3 regions of the Kluyvera sp. genome follow, and region 2 is predicted to be linked to each of the others. Evidence: predicted binding sites of a transcription regulator. Region 2 holds the regulator's gene; each other region holds the start of a gene.
What was found. Region 2 encodes PurR, which represses purine synthesis genes. Its sites were predicted from a motif close to CANGCAAACGTTTGCNTG; they were not measured.
Positions count from the first base shown of each region.

Region 1: ACW14G_RS04280 (nucleoside-specific channel-forming protein Tsx) is a predicted target of PurR. The motif match lies at 1,474-1,491, and genes of this name have one in related genera.
Region 3: purM (phosphoribosylformylglycinamidine cyclo-ligase) is a predicted target of PurR. The motif match lies at 2,389-2,406, and genes of this name have one in related genera.

Region 1 covers NZ_CBDKZX010000006.1:80,026-84,248, forward strand. The annotation lists gene ribD (bifunctional diaminohydroxyphosphoribosylaminopyrimidine deaminase/5-amino-6-(5-phosphoribosylamino)uracil reductase RibD) at 1-185, opposite strand, end outside; gene nrdR (transcriptional regulator NrdR) at 189-638, opposite strand; gene ACW14G_RS04275 (SadB/YajI family lipoprotein) at 794-1,336, shown strand; gene ACW14G_RS04280 (nucleoside-specific channel-forming protein Tsx) at 1,629-2,492, shown strand; gene ACW14G_RS04285 (LacI family DNA-binding transcriptional regulator) at 2,788-3,816, shown strand; gene ACW14G_RS04290 (ABC transporter substrate-binding protein) at 3,833-4,223, shown strand, end outside.
Region 2 covers NZ_CBDKZX010000055.1:4,992-9,214, reverse strand. The annotation lists gene ACW14G_RS16495 (MFS transporter) at 1-646, opposite strand, end outside; gene cydH (cytochrome bd-I oxidase subunit CydH) at 807-896, opposite strand; gene purR (HTH-type transcriptional repressor PurR) at 1,191-2,216, shown strand; gene punR (DNA-binding transcriptional activator PunR) at 2,220-3,146, opposite strand; gene punC (purine nucleoside transporter PunC) at 3,259-4,223, shown strand, end outside.
Region 3 covers NZ_CBDKZX010000002.1:100,406-104,628, reverse strand. The annotation lists gene ACW14G_RS01435 (6-phospho-beta-glucosidase) at 1-1,271, opposite strand, end outside; gene bglK (beta-glucoside kinase BglK) at 1,284-2,174, opposite strand; gene purM (phosphoribosylformylglycinamidine cyclo-ligase) at 2,462-3,499, shown strand; gene purN (phosphoribosylglycinamide formyltransferase) at 3,500-4,141, shown strand.

The DNA.
Region 1 (4,223 bases), on a different contig from region 2:
TTTTCACCCGCCATGCGCAGCGCGTGCACTTCGGCGTGCGGTTCACCGGCGCGATAGTGAAAACCTTCACCGACGATTTCGCCCTGATTGACAATCACGCAGCCGACGCGTGGGTTGGGATGGGTGGTAAAGCGCCCGCGCGCCGCCAGTTTAAGCGCGCGCGCCATGTACATTTCATCGTGCATAGCTTAGTCCTGTAAGCGGGCGATCTCTTCGCCAAACTCTTTGATATCTTCAAAGCTGCGGTAGACAGAGGCAAAGCGAATATAGGCAACTTTATCCAGCTTTTTCAGCTGTTCCATCACCAGATTCCCCAGCAGTTTGCTCGGCACTTCGCGCTCGCCGGTGGCGCGCAGGTGCGATTTAATATGGTTAATCGCCATTTCTACGTCATCGGCGCTCACCGGGCGCTTTTCCAGCGCTCTCAGCATACCGCTGCGCAGTTTGTCTTCATTAAACGGTTCGCGCACGTCATTGCTTTTTACCACGCGCGGCATCACCAGCTCCGCGACCTCAAAGGTCGTGAAGCGTTCGTTGCACACCAGGCATTGCCGACGGCGGCGAACGGAGGAACCTTCTCCCACAAGACGGGAGTCAATCACTTTAGTGTCTACGGCGAAACAGAATGGGCAGTGCATACGACGTCCTGACGATGAGGGTGAGTGTAATGAAATCTATTTTACCCTGAACTGCGAAGACAACAAAGGCGGCATGTTTTTGAGACAATGGATCGATGCCATCAGCTCTATTGCACGCTACCATTGCGTTATCCCGAAGAGAAGGAACAGACAGAATGACAAGACGTTACCTAAGAATTGCCCTACTGGGAAGCCTCGTCAGCCTGAGCGCCTGCGCGCAGCAGTCAGAAGTGAAACAAATGCATCAAAGCATTAGCGCGCTGAGCAGCGAGATGACGCAGCTTAACAAAGAAACGGTGAAAATCACTCAGCAAAATGCGCTGAACGCCAAATCGACGAAGGGCGCGTATCTGCTGCCGGGGGCCAATACCCCTGCCCGTCTGAATAGCCAGATAGGCACGTTGCGCATGTCATTGCGTAACGTTGCCGCCAACGCTCAAGGGACGGCGCTTACGTTGCGCATCTCCGGTGAGTCCAACGATCCGCTTCCGGCTTTCACCGGCACCGTGGAATGGGGACAGATCCAGGGCACCACCGAGCAGTATCAGGAAGTGAACGTGCAAAATCAGCTGTTCTCCGCCCCGGCCAGCGTGCTGGCGCCAAGCGACGTCGATATTCCGCTGCAGCTTAACGGCGTCACGCCGGAGCAACTGGGCTTTGTCCGCATCCACGACGTTCAGCCCGCCAACGCGCAGTAATCTCGCTAATCGGCACTGTGACATGCAGTGCCGCCCTTCCCCCTATGCTCCCTCTATTGACCACATTTCCTGTATGTAAACATTTGCAATAATTCACCCCATCAGTACAATCGCCGCGTCTAAACTACGCAAACGTGAACGCAATCGATTACGCGTTTGAAAAATGTGTGAAGTGTGACTGATTTTCGTGAGCAAGGATTCATATAATAGGCTCGCAGAAACACGAAACATTTAGAAAAACTTCGGTGATAAAAATCACTCTCTTTCGAATTTTTTTATTAGTGGCATAAATATGAAAAAAACATTACTGGCAGCCGGTGCCGCGCTGGCGCTCTCCGCATCTTTCACTGCTAACGCAGCAGGCGACTCTCAGCCGCAGTATGTCTCTGACTGGTGGCACCAGAGCGTAAACGTGGTAGGCAGCTATCACACCCGCTTCTCTCCGAAGCTGAACAATGACGTCTACCTCGAGTATGAAGCGTTTGCGAAGAAAGATTGGTTAGACTTCTATGGCTACATCGATATTCCGAAGACCTTCGACTGGGGTAACGGTAACGATAAAGGCGTCTGGTCTGACGGTTCCCCGATGTTTATGGAAATCGAACCACGCTTCTCTATTGATAAGCTGACCGGCGCAGACCTGAGCTTCGGCCCGTTCAAAGAGTGGTACTTCGCGAACAACTACATCTACGATATGGGTGACAACAAAGCCAGCCGCCAGAGCACCTGGTATATGGGTCTGGGTACCGATATCGATACCGGCCTGCCGATGGGCCTGTCTCTGAACGTGTATGCGAAATATCAGTGGCAGAACTACGGTGCCGCGAACGAAAACGAGTGGGATGGCTACCGCTTCAAAGTGAAATACTTTGTGCCAATCAGCGATCTGTGGGGCGGTAAGCTGAGCTACATCGGTTTCACCAACTTCGACTGGGGTTCAGATCTCGGCGACGAACCAAACCGCACCAGCAACTCCATCGCCTCCAGCCACATTCTGGCGCTGAACTACGATCACTGGCACTACTCTGTCGTTGCCCGTTACTTCCATAACGGCGGCCAGTGGCAAGGTGGTTCGAAAATGAACTGGGGCGAAGGCGATTTCAACGGTCAATCGACCGGTTGGGGTGGCTACCTGGTTGTGGGTTACAACTTCTAAGTTTTGCCTTACCGCACAGCTATGCTGTGCGGTAAGTTTTTCCACGCACGCTCGGTCAATAATATTACTTCGCTTTTATATATCCCTCATAAATACAAAACAAATTAAAATAAATACATTTAATGAATTAAATTCACGCCCTTAATATATAAAAACCACTCAAACGCATATCCGATCACGCTTTTATTCAAACAACATCACCAGCTTGTGATCTATTTATCAATCCACATTAATGCAAATGGGAAAACGTTTTCTCTCTCCATATACTAAACCCGTCTACAAATACGGAAAGAGCATGACCATAACGCATAACGACAGAAAAAAACTCACAATTAAAGACATTGCTCACGCTGCCGGAGTGAGTATTAGCACCGTATCGAAAGTAATAAACAGCACAGGTTCAATCAGTCACATAACAAAAGAAAGAGTTTTATCCGTTATTAATGAATTCGATTACAGGCCTAATGAAATTGCACGTGCACTGCATCAAAAGAAAACATATACCATCGGCTTGTTATCAACAGATGATTACGGACGCTTCAGCTTACCTGTTTTAAAGGGTATTGAGAATGCCTTACTTGAAGCGCAGATTTCGGTATTTCTTTGTAACGCCAGCGGTTCGCCTCAGGAATTAAAGCGACACGTTGATTTACTGCTGGCAAAGCGCGTCGACGGTATTATCGTCACCGCAGCCAAAACGGATACCCGCGATCCGCTGCCGTTAAAGAAACACGATACGCCGGTGGTGTATGTCTATACCAACGTCGACGATGACAACGAACTCTGCGTTCTGCCTGACGATTTCGGCGCTGGCGCTCTGGCCTGTCGTCATTTAATCGACCAGGGCAGCCAGAATATCGTGCAGATCGCCGGTCCGGCATATTATCTGGCGGTGCAGCAGCGCCATGAGGGCTACCGACAGGAGATGAGCAAAGAGGGGTTGATCGTCAGAGCGCCTGAATATGGTTCCTGGACATCAGCACATGGTTATCGTGCAATGCAATCTATTCTTGCGCGGCACCCTGAAATTGACGGTGTTATTGCTGGCAATGATTTAATTGGACACGGTGTTTTACAGGCGCTCTATGAATATGGGAAATCAGTTCCTGATAATGTCGCCGTGATCGGCTTTGATAACTGGCAGGTTATTACCGAATTATGTCGCCCGAAACTAAGCAGTATTGATTTTTGCCTGACGGAATTAGGCCGCGTCGCCGGCCAATGCTTAATAAAGAAAATAGATGGACACGATCTCAGGGGGAAAATTGCCGTCCCCTGTTTTTTACAACGCGGAGAATCAAGTTGTCGTTATTCTCAAAATTAATAAGAATGAGGTGTTTATGTTGTCTAAATTTATACATACCACCGTGGCTGCCTGTATTATATCCACATCACTCAGTGGATTAGCGCAAGCCAGAGAGACCATTACCTTCTGGGGCCGCTCGAATCAAACATCACTGGAACTGCTGGTTGATGCTTACAACAAGTCGCAGGATAAAGTTGACATTAAGCTAAATATGATTCCCGGCGAGTCGATGATGACCAAGCTCAGCGCTTCTATTGCCGCCGACAGCTCACCAGACCTTGTTTCACTCGATGTCTCCTTTCTTCCCCAGCTTAATGGCGCGGAACAGCTCACTGACCTCACCGACATTCTTGGCAATCGAGATTACGTGAAGCAGCTTAGCGGTTCGCTGAAAACCATCGGGGTTTATAAAGAGCGGCTGTACG
Region 2 (4,223 bases):
CGCCAGCGCCGAGTACGGTGGTCAGCAGTGCGGAAAGCACCTGTGGGCGCACCAGCACCGACAGTTCACGTTTCACATCAGGTTTTTCACCCGCCCCGCCCTTCGGCAAGGACAACCACAGACCGATAATAGCGATAATCCCCAGTCCCGCAGTCGCCAGGAACGACATACGCCAGCCGATTGTTTCACCCAGCCAGGTTGCCGCCGGTACGCCGCCAATATTGGCGATCGTCAGGCCCATAAACATCGTCGCCACGGCGCTGGCCTGCTTATGCTTCGGCACCACGCTTGCCGCTACCACTGAACCCAGGCCAAAGAACGCACCGTGGTTCAGGCTGGTAATAATGCGCGACAGCATTAAGGTGGTGTAGTCCGGCGAGATGGCCGACAGCACGTTGCCAAGGGTAAAAATGGCCATCAGAAAGATCAGCGCGTTGCGGCGGGCACGATGAGAAAGCAGCAGCGTCATCAGCGGCGCACCGACCATCACGCCAACCGCATAGGCGCTAATCAGCATACCGGCAGCCGGGATCGAGACGTCAACGCCCTTTGCGATGACCGGCAGTAACCCCATCGGCGAGAATTCGGTGGTCCCTATGCCAAAAGCGCCAATGGCCAGCGCGAGTAAGGGAAAATTGATTTTCATGCAAAAGCTCCGATTGGCCGCACGACAGACGCGGCATGGCAATATAGGGCAAAAGCATGACATTAATCACAGAAAAGCAGAAGTGTACAAAACAGCAAAAGATTATTGCTAATTTGCTAACAATCAGACATGAGGGCGCGAACGCCCCCTCATGGAAGAATCAATGCAGAACAGCGGTAAGTCCAGCAGCGACGATCAACGCCAGCACAATAACGGTCGTGGTGAGTGACATCTTAAGTTCGGTACTCATCAATTTTTCTCCTTTTTATGACCACAGCAAAACTGAGCTCACTCATTTTTGCACAGATAATCGTAAAAATCTTCACAGATTTAGCAGGATGTTGGTTTTTGCTCTTCCACTTTGCGTCCGGATACGTCAAAATTCGACGCTTATTTATAAGCGTACCGGCCATTGACCCCCTCCTGTCGTCCTGTATCGTTTTCCTGGCGAACCGCAATCTACAAAATTGCGTCAGGGTGTATAAAGGCAAACGTTTTCGTTTCGAGTTTATCAGGGGCAGGCCAGGGTCTGGAGTGAGATGGAATGGCAACAATTAAAGATGTAGCGAAGCGCGCAAACGTTTCCACTACAACCGTATCACATGTAATTAACAAGACGCGTTTTGTCGCCGAAGAGACGCGGGAAGCGGTGTGGGCAGCGATTAAAGAGCTGCACTACTCCCCAAGCGCCGTTGCCCGTAGCCTGAAGGTCAACCACACCAAATCGATTGGTTTGCTGGCGACCAGCAGCGAAGCGGCCTACTTTGCTGAAATTATCGAGGCCGTTGAGAAAAACTGCTTCCAGAAGGGCTATACCCTGATCCTTGGCAACGCGTGGAACAATCTCGAGAAACAACGCGCCTACTTGTCAATGATGGCGCAAAAACGCGTTGATGGCCTGCTGGTGATGTGTTCCGAATATCCGGAATCCCTGCTCTCAATGCTGGAAGAGTATCGCCATATTCCAATGGTGGTGATGGACTGGGGCGAAGCCAAAGCCGACTTTACCGACTCGGTCATCGACAACGCCTTCGAAGGCGGCTATATGGCGGGTCGTTATCTGATCGAACGCGGCCACCGTGATATCGGCGTCATTCCTGGCCCGCTGGAACGTAACACCGGCGCAGGACGCCTGGCTGGCTTTATGAAGGCCATGGAAGAAGCGCAAATCAATGTTCCGGCAAACTGGATAGTCCAGGGTGACTTCGAGCCGGAGTCTGGCTATCGCGCTATGCAGCAGATTCTCTCCCAGCACCCGCGCCCTACCGCTATCTTTTGTGGCGGCGACATTATGGCCATGGGCGCGCTTTGCGCCGCCGATGAAATGGGGCTGCGCGTGCCGCAGGATATTTCGCTGATCGGGTATGACAACGTGCGTAACTCACGTTTCTTTACCCCGGCGCTGACCACCATTCATCAGCCGAAAGACTCACTTGGTGAGACGGCCTTCAATATGCTGATGGATCGTATCGTCAGCAAGCGCGAAGAGTCGCAGTCGATTGAGGTGCATCCGCGCCTGATCGAGCGACGTTCCGTGGCCGACGGCCCGTATCGCGATTACCGTCGTTAAGGGTTAACTGTGGGCGTCCTGAACGGGCGTCCGCAGCCACTCATCGTTTAGCGTCTCGCTATCCCCCAAATATTCCAGCAGCCAGCTTAATGCCGGCGACGCTTCGCTCTGTTGCCAGGTCAGACAACAGGCTGCATCCGGGAACGGATTCTCCAGTTCCAGCGCAACCCACTCTCCGCTTTCCAGCCACGGCTGCGCCAGATGTCCCGGCACCATCGCCGCACAAAGTCCGGCAGAAATACAGGTCTCCGACGACGACCAGTCCGGCACCACCACCCTCTTCTGGTTATCAAGCAGCCAGGTCGTTCGCTTGGGTAGCGACCGTGAGGTGTCTTCCCGCACCAGCGACGGCCAGTTGCGCAGCACGTCATCGCTCAGCGGCCCGTCCATCTTCGCGAGCGGATGCGTACTGGCCACCACGCAGTGCCAGTTGAGCATGCCCATGTCGCGAAAGGCAAAACGGCCACCAACCGGGATGGCCTGCGTCGCGCCAATCGCCAGCTCCACGCGCCCATCCGCCAGCGCATCCCAGACGCCGTTAAACACTTCCTGATAGACAATCAGTTCGACGTCGCTGAAGTGGCGATAAAAATCGACAATCAGCTGACGGGTGCGCTGAGGTTTCACGATGTTATCAACGGCAATCGCCAGCTGGCCGCGCCAGCCGTTGGCAATCTGCTGACACTGTTGACGGGTGATCTGCATTTTTTTGATAACAGAACGCCCTTCTTTAAGAAACCATGCTCCCGCAGGCGTTAATTCAACATCCCGATGGCGACGTTCAAACAACGGCACCGCCAGCCATTCCTCAAGCTGTCGCACCGTATAGCTTACTGCAGAGGGCACCCGGTGTAGCTCCTGCGCCGCGGCGCTAAAGCTACCGTTGCGCGCGACCGCATCAACCACTTCCAGAGAATATTCAGACCACATTTTCTGCCTGCAAAAAATTTGAATCCATGCCTCAAATATTAGCGTTTCACAACAGGGAATGCACTCTCTACACTCAGCGGCACAGTGTGAACTACGATAAAAAAGGCAATTTATGCAACCTGGGAAAGGATTTTTAGTCTGGCTCGCGGGACTGAGCGTGCTGGGCTTCCTGGCTACCGATATGTACCTACCGGCGTTCGCCGCCATTCAGCAAGACCTGCAAACGCCGGCATCCGCCGTCAGCGCGAGCCTGAGTCTGTTCCTCGCGGGTTTCGCCGTGGCGCAGCTACTGTGGGGGCCGCTGTCTGACCGCTATGGCCGTAAACCGATCCTGCTGGCCGGTTTGACCATTTTTGCCATCGGCTGCCTTGGCATGCTGTGGGTTCGCGATGGTACCACCCTACTGGTGCTGCGCTTCGTGCAGGCGGTTGGCGTTTGCGCCGCCGCGGTGACCTGGCAAGCCATGGTTACCGATTATTATCCCGCTCAGCGCACCAACCGTATTTTTGCGACCATTATGCCGCTGGTCGGCCTGTCACCTGCGCTGGCACCGCTACTCGGCAGCTGGCTGCTGGCCCACTTTGATTGGCAGGCCATCTTCGCAACGCTGTTTATCATTACCCTGGTATTGATGCTGCCCGCTCTGCGTCTGAAGCCTGCCCACAATAAAAACGTCGCCAGTGAAGAGAAGCTCACGTTTTTACGTCTGCTGCGCAGTAAGGACTACCGCGGCAACGTGCTGATTTACGCCGCCTGCTCCGCCAGCTTTTTCGCCTGGCTGACCGGTTCGCCATTTATTCTGCATGAAATGGGCTACAGCCCGACGGTGATTGGTCTGAGCTATGTACCGCAAACCATCGCTTTCCTGATTGGCGGCTATGGCTGTCGCGCGGCGCTGCAAAAATGGCAGGGTAGCCAAATGTTGCCGTGGCTGCTGGTGCTCTTCGCGCTCAGCGTTATCGGGACCTGGGGCGTCGGCCTTGCTGAAGGCGTCTCCCTGACCGCGCTGTTGATCCCCTTCTGCATCATGGCAACCGCCAACGGGGCGATTTATCCCATTGTCGTTGCGCAGGCGCT
Region 3 (4,223 bases), on a different contig from region 2:
CAGCCCCACGGCGTGTAGCCCATCAGATCCACGCCATCTTCCACGACCGCTTTTTTCATTTCAGCGATATGCGCGGAGAGATAGTCGATACGATACTGGTCGTTCACCGTACCGTCGCTCTCCAGCACGTCGATGGCGCCAAAGCCGTTCTCCACGATAAACAGCGGCAGCTGATAGTGATCGTAGAACCAGTTCAGCGAGTAGCGCAGGCCCACCGGGTCAATCTGCCAGCCCCAGTCGGACTTCTGCACGTACGGGTTGGAAACCAGGCTGGTGGTTTCGTCGTAGTCGAGCTGCGGGTTATCTTCGGTGGCCTTGGTGGCAAACGACATATAGTAGCTAAAGCCGATGTAGTCGACGCAGCCCTCAGTGAGCGCCTGACGGTCTTCATCGGTGATATCCAGCGCAAAACCGCGACGCTGGAAGTAGTTCAGCAGGTGCTGCGGATACTTACCGCGCACGTGCACGTCGGTAAACCAGTAGCGGCGATGCATGGCGTTCATTGCCATCATCATGTCGTTCGGCGCGCAGGTCAGCGGATAGATAGGACACATGGCGATCATGCAGCCAATTTGCAGCGCCGGGTTGATTTCACGCGCCGCCTTCACCGCCAGAGCGCTGGCCACCAGCTCGTAGTGTGCGGCCTGGTACATCACCGGCTCGCGATCCTCACCCGGCTGGTACTTCAGGCCAGAGTTGGTAAACGGTGCGAAATCTTCGTGGTAGTTGGCCTGGTTGTTGATTTCATTAAACGTCATCCAGTACTTCACTTTGTGCTGGTAACGGGTAAACACCACTTTGGCGAAGCGGACAAAGAATTCAATCAGCTTACGGTTGCGCCAGCCGCCGTACTCCGTGACGAGGTGATACGGCATCTCAAAGTGCGACAGCGTGATAACCGGCTCAATCCCCAGCTTCAGGCACTCATCGAACAGGTCGTCATAGAACTGCAGGCCCGCTTCGTTTGGTGTCAGCTCGTCGCCATTCGGGAAAATACGCGTCCAGGCGATAGAAGTACGGAAGCATTTATAGCCCATCTCAGCGAATAGTTTCAGGTCGTCTTTATAACGATGGTAAAAGTCGATGGCTTCATGGTTGGGGTAATTTTTCCCCGGCAGCACGCCGTCGGTAATTTCACGCGGCACGCCGTGCGCACCCGCCGTCATCACGTCCGCGACGCTTACCCCCTTGCCGCCCTCTTTCCAGCCGCCTTCCAGTTGATGTGCTGCGACCGCGCCGCCCCAGAGAAACCCAGCTTTAAATCCAGACATATCTTTCCCTCGTTAATCAGTAAGTTGTCGCTGCGAATAGTGCTGATTGAAATGGTAAACCGCGCCAATAAGCCCGGCGTCGTTGCCGTGGCTGACGGTATCGATGTAGTCGGCAATGCCAAACCAGGCAAGGTGCTCGCGCATCAGCGCCAGGAAACCGGGGCGTTCAACAATGCCGCCGCCGATGAGAATCGTCTGCGGGTCGAACAGGTTCACCAGGTTATAGAGGCCAGTGCCCAGGCCGTTGAAAAATTCGGCGACCAGGCGCTGACAGACGACATCGCCTGCGTCGAAGCGGTCGAAAATTTCCTCGCCGGTGACCTCTTCCAGCGTTTTGCCGAGATGCTGCGCATAGCGATAGCGAAGTACGCGCAGGGTACAGTTTTCGTTCATGGAGTAGCGGCGTACGTCGCGAGAGCCGGGACGTGAAGTTTGCATATAACCGAATTCGCCAGCGCGAAAACGCGCGCCGTGCACCAGCTGATTGTTGCAGAAAATGGCGCCGCCGATGCCGGTACCGATGGTCAGCACCAGAAAATCGGACAGTTCGGCCCCTTTGCCCTGCCAACGCTCGGCCAATAACACACAGTTGGCGTCATTTTCGATAGCGACGGGCAGCCCGGTGCGCTCCTCCAGCCAGTCTTTAATGGCAAAGTTGTCGAAGCGGCGAATCGCGCCGCCCATTTCGATATAGCCGGTATGCGGGTTAACGTAGCCAGGCGCGCTGATGGCGACGCCTTCACATTCGGGATGGGCGGTGATCCAGCCTGCTATCGCCGCGAGAATCTGCTCGCCATCGCTGTCAGTGATAGGCTGTTTCCCCTTTTCCAGCAGCTCGCCGCTGTCGGCGACTACCCCCATTTTTAACGCCGTACCCCCAATATCAAAGGCAGCAATTTTCATTCCATTCAATCCCTTCTGGCCATTTTCAGATCGCTTACCGGGCGCTATGCAACAAAAACAGAAACCGGTTTCATTACTATGATGTGGATTCATCAGAGAGGATGCAAGGACAAGGGTGTACCCGGTTTCATTTTCGTGAGCAGTATCATATTTGACCAATTTAATGATGGAATCGCAGCAAAATACGCAGGCGAAAAATTGGGTGCAGAATAGGCTCGCAAACGTTTGCCTGGGCTGATAGAATTGCGCCGATTTTTCTTGCTATCGCAAATGCGTGGAGACTTGCAGTGACCGACAAAACCTCTCTCAGCTATAAAGATGCCGGTGTTGATATTGACGCAGGAAACGCTCTGGTTGACCGTATCAAAGGGGTGGTGAAGAAAACGCGCCGTCCGGAAGTGATGGGTGGGCTAGGCGGTTTCGGCGCCTTGTGCGCGCTGCCGCAAAAATATCGTGAACCGGTGCTGGTGTCTGGCACTGACGGCGTTGGCACGAAGTTACGTTTAGCGATGGATTTAAAACGTCATGACACCATCGGCATTGACCTGGTCGCCATGTGCGTCAACGACCTGGTGGTTCAGGGCGCCGAGCCGCTGTTCTTCCTCGACTATTACGCTACCGGCAAGCTGGATGTCGACACGGCGGCAAGTGTGATCAACGGCATCGCCGAAGGCTGCCTGCAGTCCGGCTGTGCGCTGGTCGGCGGTGAAACCGCTGAAATGCCGGGCATGTACCACGGCGAAGATTACGACGTGGCGGGTTTCTGCGTGGGCGTGGTCGAAAAATCTGAAATCATCGACGGCAGCAAAGTCACCGATGGCGACGTGCTGATCGCGCTGGGCTCCAGCGGCCCGCACTCCAACGGCTACTCGCTGGTGCGCAAAATTGTTGAAGTCAGCGGCTGCAACCCGGACACCACCATGCTGGAAGGCAAAACCCTGGCCGACCATCTGCTGGCGCCGACCCGCATTTATGTGAAATCTATTCTTGAGCTGATTGCGAACGTCGACGTTCACGCCATCGCCCACCTGACCGGCGGCGGCTTCTGGGAAAACATCCCGCGCGTACTGCCGGACAACACCCAGGCGGTGATCGACGAGTCCTCCTGGCAGTGGCCTGCGGTGTTCAACTGGATGCAGGATGCCGGTAACGTCAGCCGTCACGAAATGTACCGCACCTTTAACTGCGGCGTCGGCATGGTGATCGCCCTGGCGGCGGACCAGGCCGATAAAGCCATCGCCCTGATGAACGAAAAAGGTGAAACCGCGTGGAAAATCGGCTATATCAAAGCCACGGATTCCGAACAGCGTGTGGTCATCGAGTAAATGAAAAATATCGTGGTGCTGATTTCCGGCAACGGCAGCAACTTACAGGCCATCATTGATGCCTGTGAGCAGAAAAGGATTCATGGCACCATCCGGGCAGTGTTCAGCAATAAGGCCGACGCCTTCGGCCTTGAGCGCGCACGTTCTGCGGGTATTCCTCAGCATGCCCTGTCTGCCAGCCAGTTCGCCAGCCGCGAGGCGTTCGACCGCGAGCTGATGCACGAGATTGACGCCTACGCGCCGGATGTCGTGGTGCTGGCGGGGTACATGCGCATCCTGAGCGCTGAATTCGTACAGCACTATCGGGGCAAACTGCTCAACATCCACCCTTCCCTGCTGCCGAAATATCCCGGCCTGAACACCCATCGTCAGGCGCTGGATAACGGCGATGCGGAACACGGCACTTCCGTGCACTTCGTGACCGAAGAGCTGGACGGTGGGCCGGTCATATTGCAGGCCAAGGTGCCGGTTTTTGACGGTGATGACGAAGCGGAAATCACTTCACGCGTGCAGGTTCAGGAACATGCTATCTATCCGCTGGTGGTGGGCTGGTTCCTCGATGGCCGCCTGAAGATGCAGGATAATCACGCCTGGCTTGACGGCGTACAGCTGCCGCCCGCGGGCTACGCGGCGGAAGAGTGATATCACGTCGATACGCACGATGAGGGGGCCTTTATGGCCCTCTTTTTTATGCCTTTTTATCCGTATCACCGGTACGAAAAAA